Regions from separate parts of the Bradyrhizobium sp. 2S1 genome, predicted to be linked through region 3. Evidence: predicted binding sites of a transcription regulator. Region 3 holds the regulator's gene; each other region holds the start of a gene.
What was found. Region 3 encodes LexA, which represses DNA repair genes until DNA is damaged. Its sites were predicted from a motif close to TGTTCNNNNTGTGTTCNG; they were not measured.
Positions count from the first base shown of each region.

Region 1 (4,737 bases), 3.7 Mb from region 3:
ATGCAAAAGATTGCAGCATCTTTCGAACGCTGTGGCGCAATGCCATCAGCGTTGTGCTGCAACATCAGCGCGTTCTGCGAAAATTTGCGGATCATCAAACCGGCACGATTCGACCGGTAAATTGCCCGCTGCCTGCGGCCGTTCGCACTGCAAACGATGCGCGTCTTGGACTAGGCAATTTTTGCCGGGCAGGATATTGATTAACAGAATGGAAATTTTAGGTTGGAGTGTCCCGCATTGGGGCGCCGACTGGATAAAGGGAAACCGCCATGCGCTACGATGATTTCCGCCGCAGCGATGACATCGAAGACCGTCGCGACGACAGCGGAGGAGGCGGCGGAGGTGGCGGCTTCGGGATTCCAATGGGCGGCGGCGGGCTCGGCATCGGCACTGTCATCGTGCTCGGGCTGCTCGGCTACGCCTTCGGCATCGATCCGCGCATCCTGATCGGCGGCGCCGAGATTCTCACCGGCGGCGGCCAGGCGCCGACCTATCAGACCGACCGGCAGTCGTCCGGCGCGCAGACCAAGCGCGGCGCGCCGACCGACGAGATGGGCAGCATGATCGCCGGCATCCTCGGTGAAATCGACGATCGCTGGAGCGAGATCTTCCAGGCCTCGGGTCAGACCTACACCGGTCCGAAGATCGTGCTGTTCCGCAACGCCACCAATGGCGGCCGCTGCGGCATGGCGCAGTCGGCGATGGGGCCGTTCTACTGCCCGCCGGACAAGACCATCTTCCTCGACACCGGCTTCTTCCGCGAGGTCGAGACCCGCTTCCGCGGCTGCTCGGGCAACGCCTGCAAGTTCACCGCGGCCTATATCATCGCGCATGAGGCCGGCCACCACATCCAGAACCTGCTCGGCATTATCCCGCGCGTGAACCGGCTGCAGCAGCAGGCCGGCAGCAAGGCCGAGGCCAACGCGTTGCAGGTCAAGGTCGAGTTGCAGGCCGATTGTCTCGCCGGCGTCTGGGTCAATCGCGAGGAGAAGAAGCGGCCGGGCTTCCTTGAAGCCGGCGACATCGACGCCGCGCTGACCACCGCGAATGCGATCGGCGACGACACGCTGCAACGGCAGGCGACGGGCAGGGTGGTGCCTGACTCCTTCACCCACGGCTCCGCCGCGCAGCGCAAGCAATGGTTCATGACCGGCTACCAGCAGGGCACCGTGCAGGCGTGTAACACGTTTGGTGGGGGGTAGCCTTGATGCTCTCGTGCCCCGGATGCTGCGCAGCATCAAATGCTGCGCTGCTGTTCCGGGGCCTGCCGCAAAGCAAGATGGGTCCCGGCTCTGCGGAGCAGCGCTGACGCGCTGCACCGCGTCCGGGACACGAAGGTGATCGACATGTCCTCTATCGACGAATCCAAATCATTCATCCCGCTCAACATCGCGGTGCTGACGATTTCCGACAGCCGCACGCTGGCGGATGACAAGTCGGGCACCACGCTGGCCGATCGTCTGACCGCGGCCGGCCACAAGCTTGCGGCACGCGAGATCGTCACCGACGATGTCGAGGCAATCAGAGCCGTGATCCGGCGCTGGATCGCGGATCCGGGCGTCGATGCCGTCATCACCACCGGCGGCACCGGCTTCACCGGCCGCGACGTGACGCCGGAGGCGGTCGAGCCGCTGTTCGAGAAGCGGATGGACGGCTTCTCGATCGCCTTCCACATGCTGAGCCACGCCAAGATCGGCGCCTCGACGATCCAGAGCCGCGCCACCGCCGGCGTGGCAGGCGCGACCTTCATCTTCTGCCTGCCCGGATCGCCGGGCGCCTGCCGTGACGGCTGGGACGGCATTCTGGCCGCGCAGCTCGACTACCGCACGCGGCCCTGCAATTTCGTCGAGATCATGCCGCGGCTGGACGAACATCTGCGCCGTCCGAAGGCGAAGGGGGCGAGCGCGTAGCGAATCTCCTCGTCATTCCGGGGCGCGCGAAGCGCGAACCCGGAATCTCGCGCCGCATCTTCGAGATTCCGGGTTCATCGCTGACGCGATGCCCCGGAATGACGGGTCACAAATCCAGCTCCCAGGTCTCGCCGACCAGGTCGACGCCAAAGCTGTGGTGCTTCTCTTCCTTGACACGGCGGAAGCCGGCGCGGGCGTAGATGCCGCGCGCGGCGAGCAGGATGCTCTGGGTCCACAGCGTCATCTTCTTGTAGCCCATCTCGCGTGCGGAGCGGGCGCATTGCTCGACCAGCGCGCGGCCGACGCCGAGCCCGCGCGCCTTCTCCTCCACCAGCAGCAGCCGCAGCTTGGCGAGGCCGTCGCCGCCCTTGACCAGGAAGATCGAGCCGACCGGCTCGCCGTCGACCTCCGCGATCCAGCAATGCTCGCAGGTCGGATCGAACGATCGCAGAAACTGCGCGCAGATCTCGGCCACCAACGCCTCGTAGCTGATGTCCCAGCCATATTCCTCTGCGTAGGCGCGCCCCTGTCGCGAGATCACCCAGCCGATGTCGCCGACGCGATGGCTGCGCAGCAGGAAGCCGGCCGGCTTTTCGGCCGGCGGCTCCAGCGATTGCTCGATCGTGCCCATCGCGCGCACCACCGCGGCGCGGCGGTCGCCGTCCATCTGCTTCAACAGCGCCCCGACTTCGCTGCGCGAGCGGCGGTCGAGATCCGCGGCAGCAGTGCGGCCCTTGGCGGTCAGCGCCACCTCATTGACGCGCTTGTCGGCCTTCGACGGCTTGCGCGTCACGATCTGGCGGCGCTGCAGCGCCTGTAGCGTGCGGCTGACGAAGCCGGCATCGAGGTCGAGCTCGCGCACCAGATCGGTCGCGGTGCAGTTCTCGCGATGCGCAAGCTCGTAGATGATCCGCGCTTCCTGCAGCGTGAACGGGGAGTGCAGCAGCTTCGGCTCGATGATGCCGAGCTTGCGGGTGTAGAACCGGCTGAAGCCGCGGATCGCGGCGACCTGGCTCTCGAGGGTCGTGTCATGGGAATTTGATTTCATCAAACATATTATTTGATGGAATCAAATAAATGGCAAGGCCGATTTGCACGGCCGGTTTCAGGGCATCTCGAAGCTCACCGCGGGTCGGAAACCCTACGCCACCATGATCCGGCTGCGCAGCATGGTGCGGGAGGAGCGGCCGAGCCGGCGCAGCAACCGTGCCTCGGAGCGCCGGGCGTCGGGCCGGTAGCCGCCGATCCGCTCGTAATGGTCGCGCGCGATCAGAAGGCCCTGTTCGGCCGAAGGGCCGGCGATCATCCGGGCGACGAATTTGATGCCGTCGCGCAGGCCGGGGTCGGTGTAGGGCGCGCGGGCGTAGCGGAAGATGCCGGCGCGGTCCTTGCCGCTTGCCGCCACCATCTGGATGAATTGGGTGGTTTCCTCGATCCAGCCGGCGTCGAGCACCGCGCCCGGATGCAGGAACATCAGCCACGGCGAGCGCGCCTGCTTTGCACCGGCGGCAAGTGCCGCGGCGCGCGTGCCTTCAAACCGCAGGAAACCGCAGCCCGCAATGTCGGCAACCCGCTCCATCACATCGCTGTTGGTCCGGTCGACCAGCAGCACCTCGCGGATGACGCCGGCGGCTGCGCCGGGCACCAGCGCCGCCAATGTCGCGACCGCGGTGCGCTCGACGCCGTCGGTTGGAATGATCACGCTCAGCATGATTTGAGGCTTCGGTGGCCCAAGCGGTTGAAAAACTCCGGCCGTGTTATCACCTTGTCATATTCAAAGCAGCCTTTTCGCCTGCAGAATTTTGCGCCATCAGTTTGTGGATTTTCTCAAGTGATGTTCTTGATTTGTTCTCAGGTTGTGTTAGCTTCAGAGCATGAGCCGAGCATCCTCTCATGCCCTCAAGCACCCGCCGGTAACGGCGCCCTCCGATAACCCGGCGGGTGCACCCACCCCTTTTCCCGAGCTTGCGGTCGCGATCGAGCGCGAGCGGCGGCGCGGCCGCGGCGCACAGTCCAATGCGAGCGGTCGCTACGAGGCCGAGGCGCGGACAGCCTTCGACGACGGCTGGCAGAGCCTCGACGACCTGCCGCCGTTCCAGACCAGCGTGGCGCTCGACACCTCGCGCAAGGTGATCACCCGCAACGACTCGCCCGACATCGGCTTCGACCGCTCGATCAATCCCTATCGCGGCTGCGAGCATGGTTGTGTCTATTGCTTCGCGCGGCCGACCCACGCCTATCTCGGCCTCTCGCCGGGGCTGGACTTCGAATCCAAGCTGTTCGCCAAGCCGGACGCGCCCGCGCTGCTCGAGAAGGAGCTCGCGGCGCCCGACTACGAGGCGCGGATGATCGCGATCGGCACCAACACCGATCCGTACCAGCCGATCGAGCGCGAGCGGAAAATCATGCGCGGCATTCTCGAGGTGCTGGAACGCGCCGGCCATCCGGTCGGCATCGTGACCAAGTCGGCGCTGGTGACCCGCGACATCGATATTCTGGCGCGGATGGCCAAGCGCAATCTCGCCAAGGTCGCGCTGTCGGTGACGACGCTCGACCCGAAACTCGCCCGCACCATGGAGCCCCGGGCATCGACGCCGCCGAAGCGGCTCGAGGCGATCAAGCGGCTCGCTGACGCCGGCATTCCGACCACGGTGATGGTCGCGCCCGTGATCCCGGCGCTGAACGATTCCGAGATCGAGCGCATCCTCGATGCCGCCGTGCATGCCGGTGCTAGGGAGGCGAGCTACGTGCTGCTGCGGCTGCCGCTCGAGGTCCGCGATCTGTTCCGCGAATGGCTGATGGCGAACTATCCCGACCGCTACCGCCA
Region 1 is NZ_CP147717.1:617,485-622,221, reverse strand. Features, by position in the region: gene ypfJ (KPN_02809 family neutral zinc metallopeptidase) at 270-1,202, shown strand; gene moaB (molybdenum cofactor biosynthesis protein B) at 1,347-1,910, shown strand; gene HAP54_RS02970 (bifunctional helix-turn-helix transcriptional regulator/GNAT family N-acetyltransferase) at 2,017-2,958, opposite strand; gene HAP54_RS02965 (glycosyl transferase) at 3,052-3,621, opposite strand; gene HAP54_RS02960 (PA0069 family radical SAM protein) at 3,785-4,737, shown strand, end outside.
Region 1: the regulator LexA is predicted to act here: its motif matches at 3,746-3,763, upstream of HAP54_RS02960 (PA0069 family radical SAM protein).

Region 2 (4,737 bases), 5.1 Mb from region 3:
CAGCGCTGCAACCGCCGCGAGATCAGCGAGACCTCGATGCTGTGCGGTGCAACCAGCATGATCGACTGGCTGGTGAGGTCGGGCGCGGCGAAGCTGTTGGCCGCGCCGGTGTCGGCGGCGGCGAGCGGGATCGATACTTCGAACGTCGAGCCGGAGCCCGGCGTGCTGGCGAGCGTGATGCGGCCGCCCATTCGCTTGACGATGCGGTCGCTGATCGAAAGTCCGAGGCCGGTGCCGCCATAGCTGCGCGCGATGCGGTCGTCGGCCTGCTCGAACTCCCGGAAGATGCGCTGCTGGGCTTCCGGTGCTATGCCGATGCCGGTGTCGCGGACCAGGAAGCTGATCTCGTTCGGCCAGATGCCGGGCTCGACGACCAGCGCGACGCCGCCGCTCGCGGTGAACTTGATGGCGTTGCCGGCGAGGTTGAGCAGCACCTGACGCAGCCGCGCGGCGTCGCCGGTCACCTGCATCGGCAGCCGCTCGTCGACATAGGCGGCGATCTCGATGCCCTTGGCCTGCGCGCGCGGCGCCAGCAGCTCGGTGATGTCCTCGATCAGGCCGGACAGCGCAAAGGCGCGGTGCTCGAGATCGATCTTGCCGGCTTCGATCTTGGAATAGTCGAGCAGCTCCTCGATCAGCGCCAGCAGCGCGTCGCCGGAGGTCTTGACCGCCTTGACGTAGGTCGTCTGCTCCGGCGTCAGCTGGGTGTCCATCAACAGTCCGCTCATGCCGATGATGCCGTTCAGCGGGGTGCGGATCTCGTGGCTCGCCATCGCCAGGAAGCGCGACTTGGCGCGGTTGGCGGCATCGGCCTGATCGCGCGCTTCGGCCAGTGCCCGTTCGCTCTCGGTGCGGTCGGTGACGTCGCGGCCGACGCTCTGCATCTCGGCAGGCGCGCCGGCATCGTTGCGCACGAGGCCCTCGCGCCAGGCGATCCAGCGCGGCCCGAGCGGGCCTTCGATCTTCTGGTCGTAGACCCGCGTACCGTTGGCTTCGAGCGCGGTGTCGCCCTGTTCGAGCACCTTGAGCGTGGCGCTGCTGCCGATCAATTCGCTGCGGGAGGACTGCGCCAGCTCGCAATAGGCGTCGTTGGCGTAGGTGATGCGGCCGTCGATGTCGCGCAGCACGATCAAATCGTCCTGCGCCTCGAACAGGGTAGAGGCGCGCTGTTCGGCTTCCTGCAGTTCCCAGTTGCGGTCGGCCATCGCCTCATTATGCATTGCGATGGTGCGCAACCTCCTGCGCATCAGCCGCAGGCGGATGCCGAGCGTCACGATCCAGAGGCAGGCGAGCGCGAACAGGAAGCTGACCCCGATCGCGAATGCATTGGGGTCGTAGCCGCTTTGCTGCGAGAGGGCGCCCGAAATGAACCCGAAGGCGCTGCCGAATGCGATGGAGAAGATCGTGAAGGACCGGACGATCGTCGCGACCCAGGAATGGCGCCGCAGGAAGCGGCGAAGGCGTAACTTGATCCGGAAGAAACGCCCCATCAATGGTGGCCCTGAGAGTGCTTGATCTGCCGATGACGATGCGTCGGTCACCTTGCAAAGTGCTTGAAGTTGGTGGCCGTTTCGCGGTGCCCTCGGAACAGGGTTAGCGGAGGGTTAACTCTGCCAGGACCCGAGCGGCGGAGGGCGCGCGAGGTGCAAGCGACGCTGATTCGAGGCGGCGGTGTTCACCGCGGGCGCTGACGATCAGGGCCGCGGCATCGCGGGCCGAGAACGTCTTCGACTGCACGAAGACGCGATAGTCCGACGGACCGTCATGCGAAAGGTAGATCACCGGATCGCTCGCCGAAGGATTGCCGGAAATCCCGATCAGCTGCGGAACGGCGTTGCTTTCGCAGGCGCCGGCCTCGGCATCGTCGATGTCGTCGATGACGGTGAAGTCGGCGGCCTCGGCGCTGTCGGCGATCTGGACCCGGACCGTGGCAAGGCCGGGATCGTCGGTGAAGCTGACGTGAAGCTGGGCCAGCCAGGAGATCGATGCGATCTGCATCGTTGCGCCGCCGATCTCGATGCAGGGCCGGGGACCCGGCAGCAATTCGGCGCGGGCAAATACCGCGGCCACGGCAAGCGGGACCACCGAGGCCAGAATCTTCAAACGCAACATGACACAACTCGCTCGACCCAAGCTTTCCGCGGATCGCGGTGCTTATGGTTTGCGGAGCGTAAATGAGAGTGGTTACCGTCGCGTTGACGCGGCGGGCATCGGGCGGAAAACGGGAGAGAGCTTCGGTTCTGACGCGTTTTCTTCACGCGAACCGGTGCCCATCCCGCATCAAGTGCGGGACAGGCTTCGCTGGAAAACGCTACGCCGCGCGGCGCAAATCGTCGGCCAATGCACGATAGGACAACGCTTCGGCGAGGTGCAGCCGGCCGATCGTCTCGGCGCCGTCGAGATCGGCCAGCGTGCGCGCCACCCGCAGCACGCGGTGATAGCCGCGGGCGGTGAGATGCATGGTGTCGGCCGCCTCGCGGAGCAGCTTCTGTCCATGCGCGTCGGGCTGCGCGATGGTCTCGAGCAGCGAGCTCGGCGCTTCCGCGTTGGTGCGGACCTGCGGCATGCCGGCCGCCGCGTAACGCGCGAGCTGGATGTCGCGCGCGGCCGCGACGCGGCGGGCGACCTCGGCCGAGCCCTCCGCCGGCGGCGGCAGGATCAGATCGGCCGCGGTCACCGCCGGCACCTCGATCCGCAGATCAATGCGATCCATCAGCGGGCCGGAGATCCGCATCTGGTAGTCGGCAGTGCAGCGGTCGAGCCGGCCGCGCTTGCAGGAATAGCCGGGCTCATAGGCATGGCCGCAGCGGCACGGGTTCATCGCCGCGACCAGCATGAAGCGCGCCGGATAGGTGACGCGATGGTTGGCCCGGCTCACCGAGACCTCGCCGTTCTCCAGCGGCTGGCGCAGCGAATCCAGCACGCGCGGATCGAACTCCGGCAACTCGTCGAGGAACAGCACGCCCTGATGCGCGAGTGAGATCTCGCCGGGCTTGGCACGCATGCCGCCGCCGGTCAGCGCGGCCATGCTGGCGGAATGATGCGGGCTGCGGAACGGGCGCCGCGCGGTCAGGGCGCCGTCGCGGATCTCGCCGGCGACGGAGGCGATCATCGAGACTTCGAGCAGCTCCGAGGGCGACAGCGGCGGCAGGATCGAGGGCAGTCGCGCCGCCAGCATCGACTTGCCGGCGCCGGGCGAGCCGATCATCAGCAGATGATGCCCGCCGGCGGCCGCGATCTCGAGCGCGCGTTTTGCGCTTTCCTGGCCCTTGATGTCGCGCAGGTCGAGCAGCGTCTCCTCGCGCTCATGCACCTTCGGCTGCGGGCGTGACAGCAGATGCGTGCCCTTGAAGTGGTTGGCGATCTGGATCAGCGAGTGGGCTGCGATGATCTGGATGTCAGGGCTCGCCCAGGCGGCTTCCGAGCCGCAGGCGGCCGGGCAGATCAATCCCTCGTCGCGCGAATTGGCGCCGATCGCCGCAGGCAGCACGCCCGCCACCGGCGCGATCGAACCGTCGAGCCCGAGCTCGCCGAGCACCGTGAAGCCGCCCAGCGCATCCGGCGGGATCGCCCCGATCGCCGCCATCAGGCCGAGCGCAATCGGCAGGTCGTAATGGCTGCCTTCCTTGGGCAGGTCGGCGGGCGCGAGGTTGACGGTGATGCGGCGGGCGGGCAGCGCGAGGCCAGAGGCGATCAGCGCCGAGCGCACCCGCTCCCGCGCCTCCGACACCGCCTTGTCGGGCAGGCCCACGATCGCAAACGCCGGCAGTCCCGGCGCGACCTGCACCTGCACGTCGACCGCGCGGGCCTCGATCCCCTCGAAAGCGACGGTAGAAACCCGCTGGACCATGCTGCCCCTATCTTCCGCCACCCAAGGTAGCGGAGCGGGATGCCCAACGCAAGAACATTAAGGGAACATCCGGGGACGGCATGCGCCGTCCCCGGATGCGCCGCCGTTCACAGATTCATCTGCATCGGCTCCGGATAGTAATGGAAACCCTCGCCGGCCTTGGCGACGTGGCCATAGCCCGGCCAGGCGAAGTGATAGGACATCACCGGCGTCTTGTTCGCGGCCAGCATCTCCAGGAGCTTGACCCGCGAGGCCGCCGCCTGCTTCGGATCGGTGTCGTAGGAGAATTCCATCCGCGGCCGCTCCAGCAGCAGCACCGCGTGATGCGAGAGATCGCCGAGGAAGGCGAAGGACTTGCCGCCCGAGCTCACCATGAAGATGGTGTGGCCGACGGTGTGGCCGGGCGCCGCGATCGCCTGCACGCCGGGCAGGAATTCCTGGCCATCCTTGAAGAACACGATGCGGTCGCGCACCGGCAGCAGGTTCTTGCGCGCGTGCACGATGAAGTCCTTCAACGGACTGCCCATCTTGCCTTCGTCGGTCCAGAAATCGAGATCGCTCTGGGCGATGTAGTACTGCGCGTTCGGGAATAGCGGCTTGTTGTCGGCATCGACGATGCCGCCGATATGCGCGTGCGACAGCACGACGGCGTCGATGTCCTCCGGCTTGATGCCGGCTTCCTTCATGCTCTTCTGCTGCCGGCCGGTGGTCGGACCGAACGCCTTGGAAGTACCCATGCCGGTATCGAACAGGATCAGCTTGTCGCCCGTGTTGACGATCGGCGAGTTCTGCTCGAGCACGACATTGTCGGGCGAGAGGAAGTTGTCGGACAGCATCTTCTTCACTTCTTCCTTCGGCACGCCGGTGAAGGTGCCGGAGGGATCGCC
Region 2 is NZ_CP147717.1:2,494,985-2,499,721, forward strand. Features, by position in the region: gene HAP54_RS11780 (PAS domain-containing hybrid sensor histidine kinase/response regulator) at 1-1,490, opposite strand, end outside; gene HAP54_RS11785 (hypothetical protein) at 1,594-2,112, opposite strand; gene HAP54_RS11790 (YifB family Mg chelatase-like AAA ATPase) at 2,312-3,850, opposite strand; gene HAP54_RS11795 (MBL fold metallo-hydrolase) at 3,958-4,737, opposite strand, start outside.
Region 2: the regulator LexA is predicted to act here: its motif matches at 3,901-3,918, upstream of HAP54_RS11790 (YifB family Mg chelatase-like AAA ATPase).

Region 3 (4,737 bases):
ACCCATGGGTGCGATCGGCACCCGGCTTTCCCTGCGCCCTCTGATTTTAGAGCGGCGAAACGACAGGTAAGACTCGGGCAAATCATGTCGCGAGAATGCGGAACTGTATCTCCGTCCTCACTGTCATCGCCCGGCTCGACCGGGCGATCCAGTACGCCGCGGCTTCTCGGCTCACACACCGGCGTCTCTGGAATACTGGATCACCCGCATGCGCGGGTGATGACACCGCGCAAGAATGGACCGAGCCGGAATGAACGTCAGCACCCTGGTCGCATGCCTGCCGCACAAATCGGGGACATTGCCGCCTGCCCGCAATTTTCGTACATGGTTTCACGCAATGACCTCGCAACTCACCCCCGACTCCGCCGACGTGCTGCTGTTCGATATCGGCCGCGTCGTGCTCGATATCAGCCTCGACAAAGCGATCACGCACTGGGCACAGCATGCCGGTTGCGCGCCGGCCGACCTCGCCGGCCGTTTCGTCGTCGACGACAGTTACAAGCATCACGAGATCGGCCGGATCGACGACGCGGCGTTCTTTGCGAATTTGCGCCAGTCGCTCGGCGTCGAGCTCACCGACGCGCAATTCCTCGAGGGCTGGAATTCGATCTTCACCGGCGAGATGCCGGGCATCGCCCCCCTGCTCGCGGCCGCCGCCAGACGAATGCCGCTCTACGCCTTCTCGAACACCAACCCGGCCCATGTCGCGCATTTCTCGGTCGCCTATGCCGAGCTGCTCAGCCACTTCCGGACCGTGTTCCTGTCCTCGAGCATCGGCCTTCGCAAACCCGACGCCGCGGCCTACGATCATGTGATAGAAGCGATCGGCGTGCCGGCGTCGCGGATCCTGTTCTTCGACGATCTGGCTGCCAATATCGAAGGTGCGCGGGCGCGCGGCCTTCAAGCCATCCACGTGACATCGACGGATGACGTGGCAAGGGCGCTGACCGCACTTGGTATTTGACCATTTGCCTTGAGGAGTTTTGCGCGTGGCCCTGATGCCGGTTGCCGATGCCCTGTCCGCCATTCTTGCCGGTGCCGAACCGCTGCCGGGGGAGATGGTCGCGCTCGATGCCGCCTACCATCGCACGCTGGCGCACGACCTCGCGGCGCGCCGCACCCAGCCGCCGGAGCCGATGTCGGCCATGGACGGCTACGCGGTGCGCGCCGCCGATGCGGCTGATCTCAAGTCCCGGCTCAAGGTGATCGGCGAAGTCGCCGCCGGCCGGCCGTTCGAGCGGACGCTCAGTGCCGGCGAAGCGGTGCGGATCTTCACCGGCGGCGTCATCCCCCATGGCGCCGATGCCGTCATCATCCAGGAAGACACCCGGGTCGATGGCGACCACATCTCGATCACCGAGGCAGCGAGCCCGGGACGGCACATCCGCCCGGCCGGCGTCGACTTCCGTGAGGGCGACCTGCTGCTCAACGGCGGCAGCCGCCTGTCCGACCGCGCGCTCTCGCTCGCGGCCGCCATGAATTATCCGGAACTCGCGGTGCGCCGCCGCCCGAAGGTCGCGGTGCTCGCCACCGGCGACGAACTGGTGATGCCGGGCTCCCAGCCCGGCCCCGGCCAGATCGTCTATTCCAACGGCTATGCGCTGCGTGCGCTGGCGCGCGCCGAAGGCGCCGAGACCGTCGATCTCGGGGTGGCCGCCGACACGGTGGCCGCGACCACGGCCGGTATCCGCCGGGCGCGGGAGGCCGGCGCCGACATCCTGATCACGACCGGCGGCGCCTCGGTCGGCGACCACGATCTGGTCAAGCAGTCGCTGGAGGCCGAGGGCGTCGCGATGGCGTTCTGGCGGATCGCGATGCGGCCCGGCAAGCCGATGATGCACGGCCGGCTCGGGGCCATGCGGGTGATCGGCCTGCCCGGCAATCCGGTGTCGTCCTATGTCTGCGCCTTCCTGTTTCTGGTGCCGTTGATTCGGGCTTTGAGCGGCCGGAACACGATCCATCATGTCCGCACGACCGCCCTGCTCGGCCGCGACCTCGCCGCCAACGACCAGCGCGAGGACTATCTGCGCGCGCGTCTCGAGGAGCGCCAGGACGGCGCGCTGATCGCCACGCCGGTGATGCAGCAGGATAGTTCGCTGCTCGGGAATCTCGCTGCGGCGCGGGCACTTCTGGTACGTCCGCCGTTTGCGCCCGGCGCCGCCAAGGGCAGCGAATGCGAGATCCTCACACTGCCCGACTGAGGTTTTCGCGGGCTGCCGATTGCGCGCCGCCTGATGCGTTCACCGGAAATTAAGTGGTTGCGGAACACATATCGAACATATAGTGTCCGTTCATGATTTGTTTCGAGTACTGGTGTCTACAATCGGGAAGCCGCTAGGGAGCATTGCGCTCCCGAGATCAGGCCCCGTCTGAAAGGCCCCACCTGAAGAGTCTCGGAATCGAACGACGCTATCAACCGGGGGAATGCTCGAGATGCTCACGCGCAAACAGTACGAACTTCTGCGTTTCATCAATGAACGTCTGAAAGAGGCCGGCGTGCCGCCCTCCTTCGACGAGATGAAGGATGCGCTCGACCTGCGCTCGAAGTCCGGTATACACCGCCTGATCACTGCGCTGGAGGAGCGCGGCTTCATCCGCCGCCTGCCCAACCGCGCCCGCGCCATCGAGGTCATCAAGCTGCCCGAACTGGCCGCCGGCGGCGGCAACGGTCGCCGCGGCTTCACGCCGAGCGTCATCGAAGGCACCCTCGGCAAGCGCAGCAGCACGCCGCCGATCGCCGAGGACGACGGCAACCGTCCGGTCGCCGTCCCCGTGATGGGCCGGATCGCGGCGGGTACGCCGATCGAGGCGCTGCAGACCCGCAGCCACACCATCAGCGTGCCGCCCGATATGCTCGGCTCCGGCGAGCACTATGCGCTGGAAGTGCGCGGCGATTCCATGGTCGACGCCGGCATCCTCGACGGCGACATGGCGCTGATCCAGCGCAACGACGTCGCCAACACCGGCGACATCGTGGTGGCGCTGATCGACGAGGAGGAAGCCACCCTGAAGCGCTTCCGCCGCCGCGGTGCATCGATCGCGCTCGAGCCGGCCAACACTGCCTATGAAGTGCGCATCCTGCCGCCGAACCGGGTCCGCATCCAGGGCAAGCTGATCGGGCTGTATCGCAAATACTGACGGCGGCGGAGCATGATCCGGAAAAGTGCGGAGCGGTTTTCCGAAAAGATCATGCTCGAACAGACATATGGAGCGGGATGACGATTCGAAGAAAAGTCATCCCGATCCGGGAACGAGCAACAGATCGGATCGTTCCTTGGAAGATAGTGCGACGTGCGGACCACCTAGGATGCGCCCTGATACCTCTCGCGCATTGTAGCGCGTTTGTGATTGAGGCGTTCGACGGCCAGTCGTACAATCGCCCAGAAACGAGCAGACACTCGTTTGCTATCGTCCACTCTGGTAGAGGCCTGCGCCTCAAGGAGAGGCACGGGTCGCTACCTCGAAAAGAGGAGCCATCCGATGTGTGACTATAGTCTGCACGCCGTGGCATCGCGCCCCGCCATTGTCGGAGAGACGCTGATCACCACGACTTTCCGCGGCACGTCGACCCGCGGCTTTGCTTCGGAGAACGATCCCACTGTCGCGGTCTGCATGCTGCCGGGCACCGAGCTCGCTTTCGCCGAGAACGTTCGCTACGACAGCCGCTGGATCTGGACCAAGACTATGAATTTCCGCGTCGGCGTGTTCAACGAAGTCGAGCCCGACGTGCCCGATCGCCATCATGACGCGGTCGAATTCCCCGACGGCAGCCACGTTCTGGTGACCCAGCTCGTCGAGGGACAGCGCGTCAGCGTGCTGCAATTGCCGGCACTGCATCCGCCGGTCGAGCACAAGCCGAAGGTTGTGGAGAGGCGGCCCTCCGCATTCGCGTCGCTGTTTTTGGGTTGAGCGCATCGTCGCCGCGGAATGAGCCATTCGGCGGCGGATGACCTTAGGCGATTTCGAGCGACCCCGGATTTCCGCTTCCGGGGCGCAGCAGGAGATTTGCGTCGGCGAGCGCCTTGGCGCATCATCGCGTACGGAGGACGTGCACTCACGGAAACCTGCGCAGTGGTCGACAAGGTCACATGGCAAAAGGCTGGACGCGTCACCGAGCCGGGCCGCTACATGTTCCGGTTCGGCTGGCTGACAGTGACGGCCGATGATCTCAAGGTCTGGGAGCAGTTTCCCGAGGCCGTCTTCACCCTCGTCAAGAAGCCCGACGCCGGCCCCGATTCCGACGAGTACCATCTCGGCCTGTTCGAGCTGCCGACCGGCCCCTCGCCCGGCAACGGCTGAAGCGTTTTCGAGCGAAGTGGACACCGGTTCGCGTGAAGAAAACGCGTGAAAACAAGAAACTAGAGTTTTGGTTCTGATTAAATCAGAACCAAAACTCTAGTCGTCGCCCTGCAGGTCGGTCTCGGCCGGGGTCGCATCGACTGCGCGCCGCGGCGCGTCGGCGGGTGTGCGGAGGACCGTCTCGCTCTCACCGTCACCGGGAACCGCCGGCGACCACGGCCGGTCGATGCCGCCGGGCTTCACCGCGTCAATGGCGTAGCCGGCGCTGGTCCGCCGCAGCACCAGCGCACCGTGGCTCCGCAGCCGCTCGGCATCGATCACCGAGGCCGCGCAACCCTGCGGCGCCGGCCGCGCGGTGACGATCAGCGCCGCCCGCTCGCAATCGTCGGCCAGCGCCTCCGGCCGCATCGCCAGCGCGACGAAGGCGCCGCCCGGGCC
Region 3 is NZ_CP147717.1:7,558,185-7,562,921, reverse strand. Features, by position in the region: gene HAP54_RS35685 (HAD family hydrolase) at 338-964, shown strand; gene glp (gephyrin-like molybdotransferase Glp) at 990-2,201, shown strand; gene lexA (transcriptional repressor LexA) at 2,434-3,138, shown strand; gene HAP54_RS35670 (hypothetical protein) at 3,481-3,909, shown strand; gene HAP54_RS35665 (hypothetical protein) at 4,072-4,299, shown strand; partial or broken gene HAP54_RS35660 (ComEC/Rec2 family competence protein) at 4,396-4,737, opposite strand, start outside.